Methylibium petroleiphilum PM1: one gene and its partner. The main gene of each other region encodes a partner of the protein of the gene in region 2 in a complex. Links are inferred from orthologs where the notes say so. Each region holds a gene or a part of one and is shown on either strand. Other genes may lie near its edges. The genes, in order: MPE_RS02935 and MPE_RS14505.

Region 1 (7,194 bases), 2.5 Mb from region 2 along the record:
TGAGCGAGAGCGAGCGCAGCTTCGTGCTGGCCCACGAGCTCGGCCACGTGATGCATCGCCACTGGGCTCAGCTCGGACAACTCTACAAGCGACACATCCCCGGGGAGGTGGTGCAGGCGCACACCGACGCCATCGCCGGCGTGCTGGGCCGTGAGGCCTCGCAGCTGTCGCACGAGCACGAATACGAGGCCGATGCCTTCGCGATGCGGCTGATCCGGCATCTGGGCGAGCCCGAGGACACGCCGCTGGTCCTGTTCCAGCACCTGCCGATGATCAAGGCCACCGCCACCCACCCGGGCACCCAGCAGCGCGTGGTGCACCTGCGTACCCTGCAGTAGGGCCGGACGGTCAGCGGCCCGGTTCGATGCCCGGGTATTGCGGCAGCGCGTCGTCGATCGTCCACCACGCCGCCTTCGACGCCACGTGGATGTGCGCGGCGGGCCGCTGGTCGAAGGGATCGTCGAGGCTGCCCACGCGCAGCCGCAGCACCGCGGGCCGGTCGTCGCGGCGGCTGTGGATCGGCGAGCCGCAATCGCCGCAGAAGCTGCGCCACTTGCCCGGCGAGGACTGAAAGCCGCGCAGCCGATCGACCCCGCGCACCAGCCGGAAAGCTTCCACGGCCACCGGGGCCACCGTGGCGAAAGCCGAGCCCTGCGCCTTGCGGCACTGGCCGCAATGGCAGAGCACGATCGGCCCGGGCGCCCGGTCGAGTTCGTAGCGCACCGCGCCGCACAGGCAACCGCCGCTCAGGCGCATGCTGGCTTCGGCCTGCATCGGCGTTCAGGCGCCGGACGGCGCGCAGCCCGCGGGCTTGAACACCCGTTCGGTCGAGGCCGGGTGGCGCGCCAGCGCCGCGGCCGGCCGGCGAGGGCGGGCCAACAACTCGCCACCGCAGTTGGGGCAGCGGCCCTGCAGCCGGGTGTCGGCGCAGTCGGCGCAGAACGTGCATTCGAAGCTGCAGATCCGCGCGTCGGCCGCTTCGGGCGGCAGATCGGCATTGCAGCATTCGCAGTTGGGGCGCAGGCTCAGCATCGCGGCTCTCCCGGGGCGTTGCACAAGATGAATGGAGACGGGGGTCAGGCTCGGTCGCGGCCGAGCCTCATACCAGGCCGTTTCGGATGGCGTAGACCGTGAGCTCGGAGTTGTTGGTCAGGGCCAGCTTCTCCAGCACGCGGGCGCGGTAGACGCTGACGGTCTTCGGGCTCAGCGTCAGTTCGGCGGCGATGTCCGACAGCCGCTTGCCCGACGCGATCAGCACCAGCGTCTGCAGCTCGCGGTCCGACAGCTTCTCGTGGGCGATCTCGGTGGCCGGCTGGCTCAGGCTCTCGGCCAGCATCTGCGCGATCTCGGGCGTGATGTACTTGCGGCCCTTGGCCACCATCCGCACCGCCTCGACGATGAGCTGGGTGTCGCTGCCCTTGTTGACGTAGCCGTAGGCGCCGGCGCGCAGCGCGCGGATCGCATACTGGTCCTCGGGGTACATCGACACCACCAGCACGCGCAGCGCCGAGCCTTCCTCCTTCAGCACGTGCAGCACGTCGAGGCCGCTGCGACCCGGCAGGTTGATGTCGAGCACCAGCACGTCGCAGTCGGTGTCGCGCAGCAGGCTGCGCAGCTCGCCGTAGTCGCCCGCCTCGCCCACGACCTCGATGTCGGGCGCATCCGACAGCGTGTCGCGGATGCCGCGCCGGATCAGTGCGTGGTCGTCGCAGAGGATGACGCGGACGGTCATGACGGCGCTGCGAGGGAGGATGACTGCATGCTTCCACTCTACCGCGGTCACGGCCCGTCGGGCCAGCCCGTCGCAGCGGCCGCCTTCACCGCAGCATGTCCCAGGAGGTCGGGTCGTCCGGGTCGTCCTGCAGGCCGTCGAACTCGCCGGGCCCGGTATCCCCGCCGGCCTCGAGCGGCACCGACAGGATGATGGTGGTGCCGCCCGGTCCGCTGGAGAGGTCGACCCAGCCGCCGACCTGTGCCGCGCGTTCACGCAGTCCGCGGATGCCGAAGGAGCGGGCCTTGGCGAGGTCCTCCTGGATCAGGCCGCGGCCGTTGTCGCTGACCTCGAGCGACAGCACGCGGCCGGCGACCGTGAGATCGACTTCCACGCGGGTGGCGTAGGCGTGCTTGCTGATGTTGGTCAGGGCCTCCTGCGCAGTGCGGTAGGCAGCCAGCGGGACGCCCGCCGGCAGCGGCGGCAACTCGTCGCGGCTGGTGCGGAACACCGTCACCACGCCATTGCGCTTCTCGAAGCGCTGGGTCATCCACTGCAGCGCCGCGATCAGGCCTTGTTCCAGGATGGCCGGGCGCAGGTTGTGCATGATGCGCTGGCTCGACTCGATCGCCAACGTCACGGTCTCCAGTGCGCCCTGCGCGCGCTGCGCCACCGCCGGGTCGCGGGCGTGCCGCTCGATCCACGCCAGGTCGAACTTCAGCGCGGTCAGCGAGCCGCCCACGTCGTCGTGGATCTCGCGAGCGATCGCCGTGCGTTCGGCCTCGATGTTCGCTTGCAGGTGCTGGGCCAGTTCGCGCAGGCGCTGCTCGCTCTGGCCCAGGGCCAGGTCGGCTTCCTGCTTGGCACGCAGCGCCTCGGTGCCTTCGATCGCGTGCAGCAGGGCCGGCACCAGCCGCGCCAGGTTTTCCTTCAGCAGGTAGTCGTTGGCGCCGGTCAGCATGGCCTGCACCGCCACCTGCTCGCCGATCTCGCCCGAGACCAGGATGAAGGGCAGCAGCAGCCGGCTGTCGCGCAGGATCTCCAGGGCGCGCAGGCCCGAGAAGCCCGGCAGGTTGTAGTCGCTGACCACCACGTCCCAGGGTTCGGCCAGCGCAGCCCGGTACCCGGCCTCGGATTCGACGCGCAGCGCGTCGGGATCGATGCCGCCACGCCGCAGGTGGGCCAGCATCAATTCGTGATCGAGTTCCGAATCCTCCAGGTGCAGCACCCGCAGCCGCAGCGGCACGGTGGACAGGGCGGGGGGCAAAGGGGACAGGTCGGGTGCCGGCATGGGTGGAAGGGTCGAACTGGCGGTCGTTTGGCCCCGTGATCTTGACACCGCGGAACGGAGGGCTGGCGAAGAATTGTGCCAAGCCGCACCCGACCGGAGGCAGCGCGCCCCGGGCGCGTGAGGACGGGCGCACGCCCGCAGCGTTCGCGCTGCGCCCACTTGCGAAGACAACGATGCCACAAGCCCAGATCTCCGCCGAACCGGCGTTGCCGCTGCTGCTGGCTGCGGACCTGCAGGACCATCTGATGATGGCCAGCAACGATCTCGACCGCCTGCAGCGCCTGCTCGCCGACACCTGCGATGCGCTGATGCAGCGCTTCCACGGCGCCGTCGGCCAGCTGGACGGTGGCGACGCGATCGACGCCGGCACCGTGCGCGACGTGCGCCGCCTGCTCGGCGAAGCCGTCACGGCCCTGCAGTTCCAGGACATGGCCTCGCAACTGATCGCCCACACCCACCAGCGCCTGCGCAACTGCGCCGACCAGCTGGCGCGCGACGCGTTCGGCGCCGACGGCGACGGCGAGGCGGTGATCGCCCCCCCGCCGCTGCGTCCGAATCCCGTGACGCAGGACGAAATGGACGCCGGCACCGTCGAGCTGTTCTAGCGCGGTGTCGCCGCACTCAAGTAGTTCCTCCAGCAACCGATAAGTCACCGAGAAATCCGGAGAGCGCAATGCATTCAATCCTGGCCGTGGACGATTCCGCATCGATGCGGCAGATGGTGTCCTTCACCCTCAAGAGCGCAGGCTACGACGTCACCGAGGCCGTCGACGGCCAGGACGCGTACGACAAGGCCGCGCAGCGCCAGTTCGACCTGGTGCTCACCGACCAGAACATGCCCCAGCTCGACGGCATCGGCCTGACCAAGAAGCTGCGCGAGCACCCGAGCTTCAAGGCCACGCCTATCCTGATCCTGACCACCGAGTCCAGCGACCAGATGAAGCAGGCCGGCCGGGCCGCCGGTGCGACCGGATGGATGGTCAAGCCCTTCGATCCGGCCAAGCTGCTCGAGGTGATCAAGAAGGTCATTCGCTGAGCCCCGTCAAGACGAGACACGAGGAATCGACATGGGCGACACGAACACGGCCAGTGCCAACCAGGGCGCCGGCATCGACCTGAGCCAGTTCTACCAGGTCTTCTTCGAGGAAGCCGGCGAGAACCTCGATCGCATGGAGCAGCAGCTGCTCGCGATCGACGTGGCCGCGGCCGACGACGAGGAACTCAACGCCATCTTCCGCTGCGCCCACTCCATCAAGGGCGGCGCGGCGACCTTCGGCTTCGCCGACGTGGCCGAGCTGACGCACCAGATGGAGACGCTGCTCGACAAACTGCGCCGCCACGAGCTGCAGCCGACCGCGGCGATGGTCGACGTGCTGCTGCAGTCGGGCGATGCGCTGCGCTCGCAGCTGGCGCGCCACCAGGGTGCGGGCGGCGATGTGCTCGACACCTCGGAGCTGCTGACCAGCATCCGCGCCTTCGTGGGGGGGCAGGCCCCGGCGCCGGCTGCCAAGGCCGCGCCGGTCGCGGCCGCCGCGCCGGCCGCCGTCGTGGCGGCGCCGGCACCGGCGCCGGCCTCCGCTGAGGCGGCGGACGACGTGCCGGTCACGATGAACGGCGACCGCATCCTCGAGCTGACGCTCGGGCCGCTGCAGAAGCCCGAACTGGCCGACAGCATCGTCGAACTCTTCAAGGAGATCGAGGGCCTCGGCACCATCGATCCGATCGACGGCGGCATGCCGCAGGACGGCTTGCGGCGCTTCCGCGTCACCACGCCCAGCAGCGACGCCGACCTGCTCGACCTGTTCGGCTTCCACGTGGCGCGCGAGGAGGTGCAGCTGCGCCCCTGGAGCGGCGAGCGCGTCGCGCCGGGTTACGGCTTCTATCCCAACGCACCCGGATCGCCGATGACCGAGGAAGACCCGGGCTTCGGCTTCTTCGACAACGCGCCCGGTGCGCCTGGCGCCTCCGCCCAGCCGCCCACCGAGGCCGCAGCACCGGCGGTGGCTGCAGGCGCTCCGAAGGCGGCCGGCAAGGCCGAGGGCAAGGCCCCGGCCGCCACGCTGGAGGCATCGTCGATCCGCGTGTCGGTCGAGAAGGTCGACCAGCTGATCAACCTGATGGGCGAACTCGTCATCACCCAGGCCATGCTGGCGCAGAACAGCACCCACCTCGATCCGGTGCTCTACCAGAGCATGGTCTCGGGCCTGACGGCGCTGGACCGCAACACCCGCGACCTGCAGGAAGCGGTGATGTCGATCCGCATGATCCCGATGCAGACGGTGTTCAGCCGCTTCCCGCGCATGCTGCGCGACCTGGCCAGCAAGCTCGGCAAGCAGGTCGAGCTGGTGACGCAGGGCGAAGCGACCGAGCTGGACAAGAGCCTGGTCGAGAAGATCACCGACCCCCTGACCCACCTGGTGCGCAACTCCTGCGACCACGGCATCGAGATGCCGGAGGAACGTCGCGCCAAGGGCAAGCCCGAGGTCGGCACGATCACGCTGGCGGCGTCCCACCAGGGCGGCAGCATCGTCATCGAGGTGCGCGACGACGGCAAGGGCCTGTCGCGCGAGAAGCTGCTGAAGAAGGCGCGCGAGCGCGGCCTGCATGCCCCCGACTCGCTGAGCGACGGCGAGGTCTGGGCGCTGATCTTCGAGCCCGGCTTCTCCACCGCCGAGGTGGTGACCGATGTGTCCGGCCGCGGTGTCGGCATGGACGTGGTCAAGAAGAACATCGCTTCGCTCGGCGGTACCGTCGAGATCGACTCGGCCGAAGGCTACGGCATGCGCGTCGCGGTGCGCCTGCCGCTCACGCTGGCCATCATGGACGGCATGAGCGTGGGTGTCGGCGACGAGGTCTACATCCTGCCACTGTCCAGCGTGGTCGAGAGCTTCCAGGTCGGCGAGAACGTCATCAAGACCGTCGGCGGCAGCGGCCGCGTGGTCGAGGTGCGCGAGGAATACATGCCGGTGCTCGAGCTCGAGCAGCTGTTCCATGTGCCGCGCTCGAACGACGAGCACGCCAGCGAGATCATGGTCGTGATCGAGGCCGAGGGCGGCCGCATCGCGCTGCTGGTGGACGAGCTGATCGGCCAGCAGCAGGTCGTGGTGAAGAACCTCGAGGCCAACTACCGCAAGGTCGACGACATCTCCGGCGCCACCATCATGGGTGACGGCCGCGTCGCCCTCATCCTCGACGTGGGATCGCTGGTGCGGCGCTCGCGCCACTGAGGGGCCGTCTCCGCCCGAACCGATTCCCGCTCTCCCGGAAAGACTCCAAGATGAAACTCGACCAACTGAAGATCGGCGCCCGACTCGGGGCAGGCTTCGGCACCGTGCTGTTGTTGCTGGTGCTGATCGTCATGCTCTCGTTCTCGCGACTCGTGATGACCGAGCGGGGCTTCGACAGCGCGCTCGACGTGGAGCATCGCGTGGCGCGGGCCGACGAATGGAAGAACCTGACCACGCTCAACGTCAGCCGCACCATCGCGATCGTGAAGTCGGGCGGCCTGCCGCAGATGAGCGCGTTCCTCACGCCGCAGATGAAGGACACCAGCGAGCAGATCACGCGCGTGCAGAAGGAACTGGAGGCCGAGCTGAGCCATGAGCGCAGCAAGGCACTGTTCGCCGACATCTCCGGCAAGCGCAAGGCCTACATCGACCAGCGCGAAGCGGCGCTGGCACTGCTGAAGGCCGGCGACGTCACGGCGGTCGAGCTGCTCCTGGAGAAGAGCCTGCTGCCGGCCTCCAAGGTCTACCTGGCGGCCATCGAGGACTTCAGCAACTTTGAGCGCGAGCTGGCCGTGCAGAGCGCCGCTGCGGTGAAGGCCGACGTGCAGCGCAGCAAGCTGATGCTGCTGGTGCTGGCCGGTGTGTCCATCGTCCTCGGCAGCCTGAGCGCCTGGGTCCTGACCCGGTCGGTGACGGCGCCGCTGCGCCGCGCTGCGGCCAGCACGCAGGCGATCGCCGCCGGCGACCTGTCGCAGCCCATCGAGGCCACGGGCCGCGACGAGGTGGCCGACCTGCAGCGCAGCCTGGGCAAGATGCAGACCTCGCTGCGCGACATGGTGAGTGCGGTGCGCCTGAGCACCGACAGCATCACCACCGCCAGCAGCGAGATCGCGACCGGCAACCAGGACCTCAGCGCCCGCACCGAACAGACCGCGAGCAACCTGCAGGAAACCGCGAGCTCGATG
Region 2 (7,249 bases):
GCCGCCGACCACCTCGACCTTGCCGTCGTGCAGGATCGCGGCGGTGTTTTCCTCCACACCGAGGCCGAGGCGGTAGCCCTTCTGCACCATCAGCGGGAGCAGGCGGCCGATGCGGCCGCGCTTGAGGAAGTGCTGGTCGATCAGCAGTTCGGGTCCGACGAAGCCCAGGCCGCGGCCGATCTCCTGCCCTTCGTCGAGACGGCCGCGCTTGAGCACACGCAGCACGTCGTAGGCGTCGCGGAACATGGTCTCGCTCATCACTGCGGCGCCGGCGCTGGTGCCGGCCACCACGCCGCCGGCGCGGTACACGCTCCAGATCGCCTGCAGCAGCGGCGTCGGCAGGCCGTCGGGTTGCAGCGAGTCGGTGATGCGCGATTGCGCCCCCCCGGCGAAATAGATGCCGGTGGCTGCCAGCACCTGCTCGATCAGTACCGGGTCGTGCACCGCCTCGGCCACTTCGTAGCCCTGCCATTCCGGCGCGACCGGCAGGGTCACGGCCTGGGCGCCGTGGCGCTGCAGGGCATCGACGACCATCTCGCCGGTCTTCTCGGGGGCAGACGACGCCGCCGGGATCACCACCCAGCGCGAGCCCGGTCCGCCCGACAGTTGCACCAGTCGCGACCAGACCGCGGTGTTGTCGTACCTCAGTTCGCCACCGATCGGCACGGCATAACCGGTGGGGGCCGTGCCGGCGGCGGACGCCGCCGCCAGTGCCGTCGTCGTGACTGCCCAGGCGAGCAGCATGACGATCCAGCGTCCCGTCGTCCGGGAGAACACGGGACCCTTCCGGTGCGAGGGGCCGGATGCAGCAGCGAGCAGTGGGGCCGGCATGGTGATGAAGCCTCCGGTGATGGCGCGTTGCAGAGATTCGATCTTGGCATCGATGTGGCGATCCGCCGAGTCGGGCAAGCACGAACTGCGGCAGGCATCACGCTTGAGCAAGTCTCGCGCCTGCCGGCGGCGGCAGCGGGCGCCCCGACCCGCGGCGAGGGCGCTCACGCCGGGGCCGGCTGCAGGTCGGCGTCGAGCGTGCCGCGCTCGTCGAACACGAAGCAGCCGCCTTCGTAGTGGCGTGCGCCGACGGTCTGGAAGTACTGCAGGATGCCGCCGTCGAGCTGCAGCACGTGCTCGACGCCTTGCTCGCGCATCAGCAACGCGGCCTTCTCGCAGCGGATGCCGCCGGTGCAGTAGCTCACCACGGTCTTGCCGGCGAGTTCGGCGCGATGGGCGGCGAGCGCAGCCGGGAATTCGCCGAAGCGCTCCAGGCGCCAGTCGATCGCGCCGGCGAAGCGACCGGCGTCGACCTCGAAGCCGTTGCGGGTGTCAAGCATCAGCAAGGGCCGGCCGGCGTCGCACCGACCGGCATCGAGCCAGCGCGCCAGCGTGGCGGCATCCACCGCGGGTGCGCGGGCGTCGACCGGACGGACGGTCGGATGGTCCATGCGGATGATCTCGCGCTTGAGCTTGACGCGCAGCCGCTGGAACGGCGGGCGCTCGCTCCAGCTCTCCTTGGCCTGCAGGTCGGCGAACCGCGCGTCGCCGCGCAGCCACGACAGGAAACCGCGGGCGTCGGCCTCCGCACCGGCCAGGAACAGGTTGATGCCTTCCTCGGCCAGCAGGACGCTGCCCTTGAGGGCCAGCGCCTGGGCCTGTGACAGCAGCCGCTCGCGCAAGGCCTCCAGATCGTCGAGCGCGACGAAGCGGTAGGCGGCGAGGTTCAGGACGGCGGGGCTGGGCATCGGGTGATTGTAGAAATCACCGGCGCGGACGGCGGTGCAGCGCACCTTTAGCGTGCGTCAGTGAGGGCGGGCTTTCCTCCGGACGTGATCGAGTGCCGCACCAGCTTGTGGCGCGCCCTGCAATCGCGGGGTGTTGCCGCGACCGGGATTCGCTACCTTATCGGTCACGGCAAGGAAGCGCCGGCAAGGATGACGATCATGGACAGCACAGTGGACAAACCGGGCCCCGTCGCCTTGGCGGTCTGGGCCACCGCCCAGCGCCTGGTGGGCAAGGTGCAAGGCGCTTTGCGCGCCGCACGGCGGCAGATCAGCCCCTGCTTCACCCGCACGGCCGGCGCCCTCTGTTTCGACCTGGCCGTGTTCATGGCGCTGGCGTTGATGGCCGCCACGCTGCTGACTCCGCTCGACCAGCCGCTTGGCGACGGGGCCGGATGGATGCTGAGTTGCCTGGGTGTCTTCGCCGCGTTCTGGTGCTCGATCGCGGCGGCGGATCTGGAGCGGCTTCGCAAGCTGCGCCGTCGCTTCCTGGCGCGTGCACCCCAGGCACTGCGCGCCGCACCGAGGGTCCAGGCGCTGCCGCCAGACGCGGTGCTCATGCCGACGACCATGGCTACGATGCTGCCACCGCTGCGAGTGCGCTCGGCCTACCGCCCGAGCCGGGTGATCCGGCCGCTGCCCTCGCGTTCGCTGCTCCGCACGGCCAGCCGCAGTCACTGAGACGCCGGCCCTCGCCGGATCAGAATCCCAGGCTGGCCAGCAGGTCGTCGACCTCGCCCTGGTTCTGCACCACGTCGGTCCGCCCCTCGGGGTTGACCACCGGGCCGTTGAGGATGGTGTTCTCGACCACCTTCTGCGCCTGTTCGGGCGGTGCCGCCTGCACCAGCAGCTTCACCAGGCTGTCTTCCAGATCGCTCGCCAGCGACACCACCTTGGCCACCACCTGCCCGGTGAGGTCGTGGAAGTCCTGCGCCATCATGATGTCGGTCAGATCGGCATCGATGCGTGCGGTGGCGGCTTCGACATCGCTGACGAAGTTCATCACCGAGCCCGAGGCCACGGCCTTCACCGGATCGGCGACGATGGCGGCGGCGATGCGGCGCGTCTCGGCGGCGATGCGGGTGTGTTCCATCTTGGCCTGATCGACCGAGTTCAGCACCTTGTTCGCCGCTGCCGCCGTCTTCTCGGCGATGTAGTTGAGGCGGCTGCGCGCGTCGGGCAGGCCTTCGGCCGCCTGCTGCAGTTTGGGCGTGACGCCGAGCTGCGCGAGGGTGTCGTGCAACTGGCGCGTGATCGCACCGAGCTGCTGGAACACCTCGGGCGAGGTACTGGGCGTCGGCGGATGGGCCAGCAAGGCCGTGTCGTCCATCTTCATGGGCTGTTGTCCTTCAGGCCGTGGCCGCCAGTTTCTGCATGATCTTCTGGACCTTCTCCTCCAGCGTCGCCTTCGTGAAGGGCTTGACGATGTAGCCGGCCGCTCCCGTCTGTGCGGCCAGCACGATGTCTTCCTTGCGCGCCTCGGCCGTCACCATCAGCACGGGGATGTGCTTGAGGCTGTCGTCGGCCTTGACGGCCTTGAGCAGGTCGAAGCCGTTCATGTTGGGCATGTTGATGTCGCTGACCACGAAGTCTTACTTCGAGGTCTTCATCATCTGCAGCGCCACGGCGCCGTCCTCGGCCTCATCGGCGTTGACGTAGCCGATCTCCTTGAGCAGGCCGCGCACGATGCGGCGCATGGTCGAGAAGTCGTCGACGATCAGGAATTTGAGGTCGGGGGTGCTCATGGTCAGGGTCCTCGCGCGCTATCGGTTCATGCTGCCCTGGGGCGGGCCATGCGGTGTTCTGTACGGGTTATCGGGTGTCGGCCCGCGGACTTGAGGCCGATTCGGCCAGTGCCGTCGCAACTTCCAGGGCCGGCGGCTGCACTTCGGTGTCCGCACTGCCGTGGAAGCGGTCCTCGGCCTCCCGGTTCATCACGATGATGCTGATGCGCCGGTTCACCGGATTCAGCGGCTGCTCGCGGTCGAACAGGCTGCTGGCAGCCAGGCCTTGCACGCGCAGCACCTTCTCGTCGGCCAACCCGCCGGCGATGAGCTCGCGGCGCGATGCGTTGGCGCGGTCGGCCGACAGTTCCCAATTGCTGTAGCCGCCGGCGCCGGCGCTGAAGGCCGCCGTGTCGGTGTGGCCTTCCAGCGTCAGCTTGTTGGGCACTTCGGCCAGCACGCCGCCGATGGTGCGAAGCAACTCGCGCATGTAGGGTTGCACGACGGCGGAGCCGGTCGCGAACATCGGTCGGTTCTGCTCGTCGACGATCTGGATGCGCAGGCCGTCGGCCGTCATGTCGAAGCGGATCTGGGCCTTCAGCTCGTTGAAGCGCGGATCGTTGGCGAGTTTGGACTCGACGCGACCCTTCAGCATCTTCAGGCTCTCCGCCTCGGCGGAGGCCTGCTGCGCGCGCGTGGCTTTCAGCGCCTGCAGCGTGTAGCTCTTGCGTTCGGCCTCGACATCGCCGCGCTTCACCTGGCCGGTGCTGCGCGTGAGGTCCTGCCCACCGCCCTTGACGACGCTCGACGAGTCTCCGGACCCCGAGCCGCCCATCATCGAGACCTTGATCGGGTTGTTGAAGTAGTCCTGGATGCCCTTGCGGTCGCCCTCGGTGGTCGAACCGAGCAGCCACATCAGCAGGAAGAAGGCCATCATCGCCGTCACGAAGTCGGCGTAGGCGATCTTCCACGCGCCACCGTGCGCAGCGTGGCCGCCCTTCTTGATCTTCTTGACGATGATCGGCTGCAGTTTCTTCGCGTCGCCGGCCATCACATGCCTCCACGTCGCCGAGTACGGCGCCTGCCCGCATGGGCCACGAAGGGGCCCTGGATGGCCCCTGGGGCGCGGTCCGCCTTGGGAGCGGCCCGGCGGCGGCCCGGCGGCGCTTCGGTCAGGTTGCTCACTTCTTGCCCTTCACATGGCCTTCGAGCTCGCTGAACGACGGGCGCTCGGTCGAGTACAGCGTCTTGCGACCGAACTCCACCGCGATCGCCGGGGCATAGCCCTGCATGCTCGCGAGCAGCGTGGTCTTGATGCACTGCAGCTCCTTGGAGCCCTCATCGTTCTTCTGCTCGAGCAGGCCGCCGAGCGGTTCGACCACCGCATACGCCAGCAGGATGCCCAGGAAGGTGCCGACCAGCGCCGAGCCGATCATGCCGCCCAGCACCGCCGGCGGCTGGCCGACCGAGCCCATGGTGTTCACGACGCCCAGCACCGCTGCGACGATGCCGAAGGCGGGCAGCGCGCCGGCCAGGCGGCCGATCGCGGCGGCCGGGGCGTGCGCCTCGTGGTGATGGGTCTCGATCTCGCTGTCCATCAGCGACTCGATCTCGTGCGGATTGAGATTGCCCGACACCATCATGCGCAGGTAGTCGGTGACGAATTCCACCACGTGGTGGTCGGAGCCGACCGTCGCGTACTTCTTGAACAGCGGTGAGTTGTGCGGGTCCTCGACGTCCTTCTCGATCGCCATCAGGCCTTCCTTGCGGGCCTTCTGCAGGATGTCGTAGAGCAGCGCCATCAACTCCATGTAGCGCGCCTTGGTGTACTTGGAGCCCTTCAGCAGCGTCGGGATCGCCTTCAGCACCGCCTTCAGCGTCTTGGGCTGGTTGGCGACCACGAAGGCGCCGGCCGCGCCGCCGCCGATGGCCATCATCTCGGTCGGGATCGCATGCAGGATGACCTGCATGTTCCCGCCGTGAATGGCGTAGGCACCGAAGATGCAGCCCAGCGCGACGACGTAGCCGATGATGACGAACATGGTGAGCGGTCCGGTTGAGATGCCGCGAGCCCGAGGCCCTGCGGAGGGTTCTGTCCTTGCTTATCGGCCCGGTGTCACCGGACTTGAGGCGTGCAGTCGGTGACAGAACGTGACGGACCGCCCGACGCGCGGCCGGCCGGCCGAACGGCAGGCCAGCCGGAGGCAAGGCGGAGCGGGGCGCGAAACGCGCCAGCTCCGGCCCTTATCGGCGCCTGGAGCGGGAACTTGGGCGCCGTGCGGGCGCAGCGTCGGGGGCCGTCGCTCCAGCCGCGGCGGTGAAGGGCGTGCGGTAGAGCCAGAGCGGCCGGCCGTCGGGGCACTGCAGCCGGGCCTGCGGTTCCAGCGCCAGTGCCGGGAACTCCAGGCTGGCGAGCCAGGCGCCGTCGGCCAGTTCCGCGCTCGCCTTGGCCACCGCGCGCGGCAGGCTTTCCGGGCGCTGGAACAGATAGACCATGGCGCAGGGGCGCCAGTCCTCGGCCCACATGTCGCCGCGGCGGACTGCGGCGCCGACCGGCGCTCTGCCGTGCCGCAACCGGGCCGCCAGCGCCAGCGGCCAGCTCCATTCGACGCCTTCCAGCCGGGCCTGCGGGTAGGCGCGGCGCAGCGCCGCGAGTCCGGCACCGAGTCCGCAGCCGGCGTCGAGCACGGTCGCGCCCGGCGGCAGCGGCACGCGCTCGGCCAGGCGGTCGAGTGCGCCGGCCGGCGTCGGGAACAGCGGTGCGTCGCGCCAGGCCTGGAGCGGATAGGCGAGCAGCAGCAGGGCCAGCGGCAGCAGCCACGCCCAGCCGGGCAAGCCGCTCGCGGCGCCGCTGGCCAGCAGCGACACCGGGAAGCCGGCTGCGACGATCAGGCTGCGCATGCGGGTGCCGCTCAGGCTGCCGAGAGCCAGGCCGGTGGCCGAAGCGCAGGCGATCGCCAGCCAGAGCGGTGCGGGTGTCGAGCGCAACAGCAGGAAGAGCGCCCAGGCGGCGGCCCAGCCCAGCAACGCGGGCAGGGGCCAGAGGCGTTGCAATGCCGGCCCGCGGCGGATGCCGCTCGGGGCAACCGGGTCGGGCCGCGCAGCGGTGACCGGTGGGACGGGCAGGGCGGATGACATCGAGGGCGTCCCGGAGGAGGCCGCGAACGGAGGGGCCGGTACCGAGGGCGGCTGCCGGCGGGAGGAGATCAGTGCAGTTGGAGGGCGCCCGCCGCCTTGCCCTTGCCGGCGCGCGCCGGCGGGTTGCACAGGCCGCAGGTGAAGTGCTTGCCGATCTCGTGCGGGTGCGTGACGAAATGCCCACCGCACTTGGAGCATTCGGTCATGGTCAGCATGCCGTTGTCCACGAACTTCACCAGGCGCCAGGCACGCGTGACGGACAGCAGCGCTTCCAGGCCCTGGGCTTCGGTCTGCTCGAGATAGAGACGGTAGGCCTTGATCACGGTGTCGATCTCGTCGAGCGCCGCAACCTTGTTCAGGTATTCGTGGATGTTCAGGAACAGGCTGGCATGGATGTTCGGCTGCCAGGTCATGAACCAGTCCGTGGAGAAGGGCAGCTGGCCCTTGCTCGGCGACTTGCCCGCCACTTCCTTGTACAGGCGCAGCAGGCGCTCGTAGGACAGGTCGGTCTCCGACTCCAGCACCTGCAGGCGGGCACCGAGCTGGATCAGCGTGACGGCACGTTCGATCTGCTTGGCTTCGGTGAGGATGCTCTTGTTGCGCATGATGTCG

The links.
Region 1: the proteins of MPE_RS14505 (region 2) and MPE_RS02935 are in contact, whole or in part, in a crystal structure (PDB 1KMI), measured with the Escherichia coli proteins. The link is inferred for Methylibium petroleiphilum PM1 from one-to-one orthologs.

What each region holds. Positions count from the first base shown.
Region 1 is NC_008825.1:608,665-615,858, forward strand. The notes cover bases 2,454-5,356. They hold MPE_RS02935 (response regulator), read left to right. Parts: upstream 2,454-3,675; coding sequence 3,676-4,038; downstream 4,039-5,356. Other genes in these bases: MPE_RS02925 (hybrid sensor histidine kinase/response regulator), read right to left, coding at 2,454-3,002; MPE_RS02930 (hypothetical protein), read left to right, coding at 3,176-3,607; MPE_RS02940 (chemotaxis protein CheA), read left to right, coding at 4,070-5,356. Also shown: MPE_RS02905 (M48 family metalloprotease), read left to right, coding at 1-338; MPE_RS02910 (GFA family protein), read right to left, coding at 349-774; MPE_RS02915 (DUF1272 domain-containing protein), read right to left, coding at 781-1,032; MPE_RS02920 (response regulator), read right to left, coding at 1,100-1,732; more of MPE_RS02925, read right to left, coding at 1,818-2,453; more of MPE_RS02940, read left to right, coding at 5,357-6,229; MPE_RS02945 (methyl-accepting chemotaxis protein), read left to right, coding at 6,280-7,194. UniProt on the Escherichia coli protein: Involved in the transmission of sensory signals from the chemoreceptors to the flagellar motors.
Region 2 is NC_008825.1:3,058,771-3,066,019, reverse strand. The notes cover bases 1,294-4,251. They hold MPE_RS14505 (protein phosphatase CheZ), read right to left. Parts: upstream 3,112-4,251; coding sequence 2,476-3,111; downstream 1,294-2,475. Other genes in these bases: motB (flagellar motor protein MotB), read right to left, coding at 3,588-4,251; MPE_RS14510 (hypothetical protein), read left to right, coding at 1,929-2,456; MPE_RS14515 (sulfurtransferase), read right to left, coding at 1,294-1,739. In the rest of the region: MPE_RS14520 (cyanophycinase), read right to left, coding at 1-777; more of MPE_RS14515, read right to left, coding at 996-1,293; more of motB, read right to left, coding at 4,252-4,550; flagellar motor stator protein MotA, read right to left, coding at 4,681-5,541; MPE_RS14485 (class I SAM-dependent methyltransferase), read right to left, coding at 5,744-6,637; flagellar transcriptional regulator FlhC, read right to left, coding at 6,706-7,242.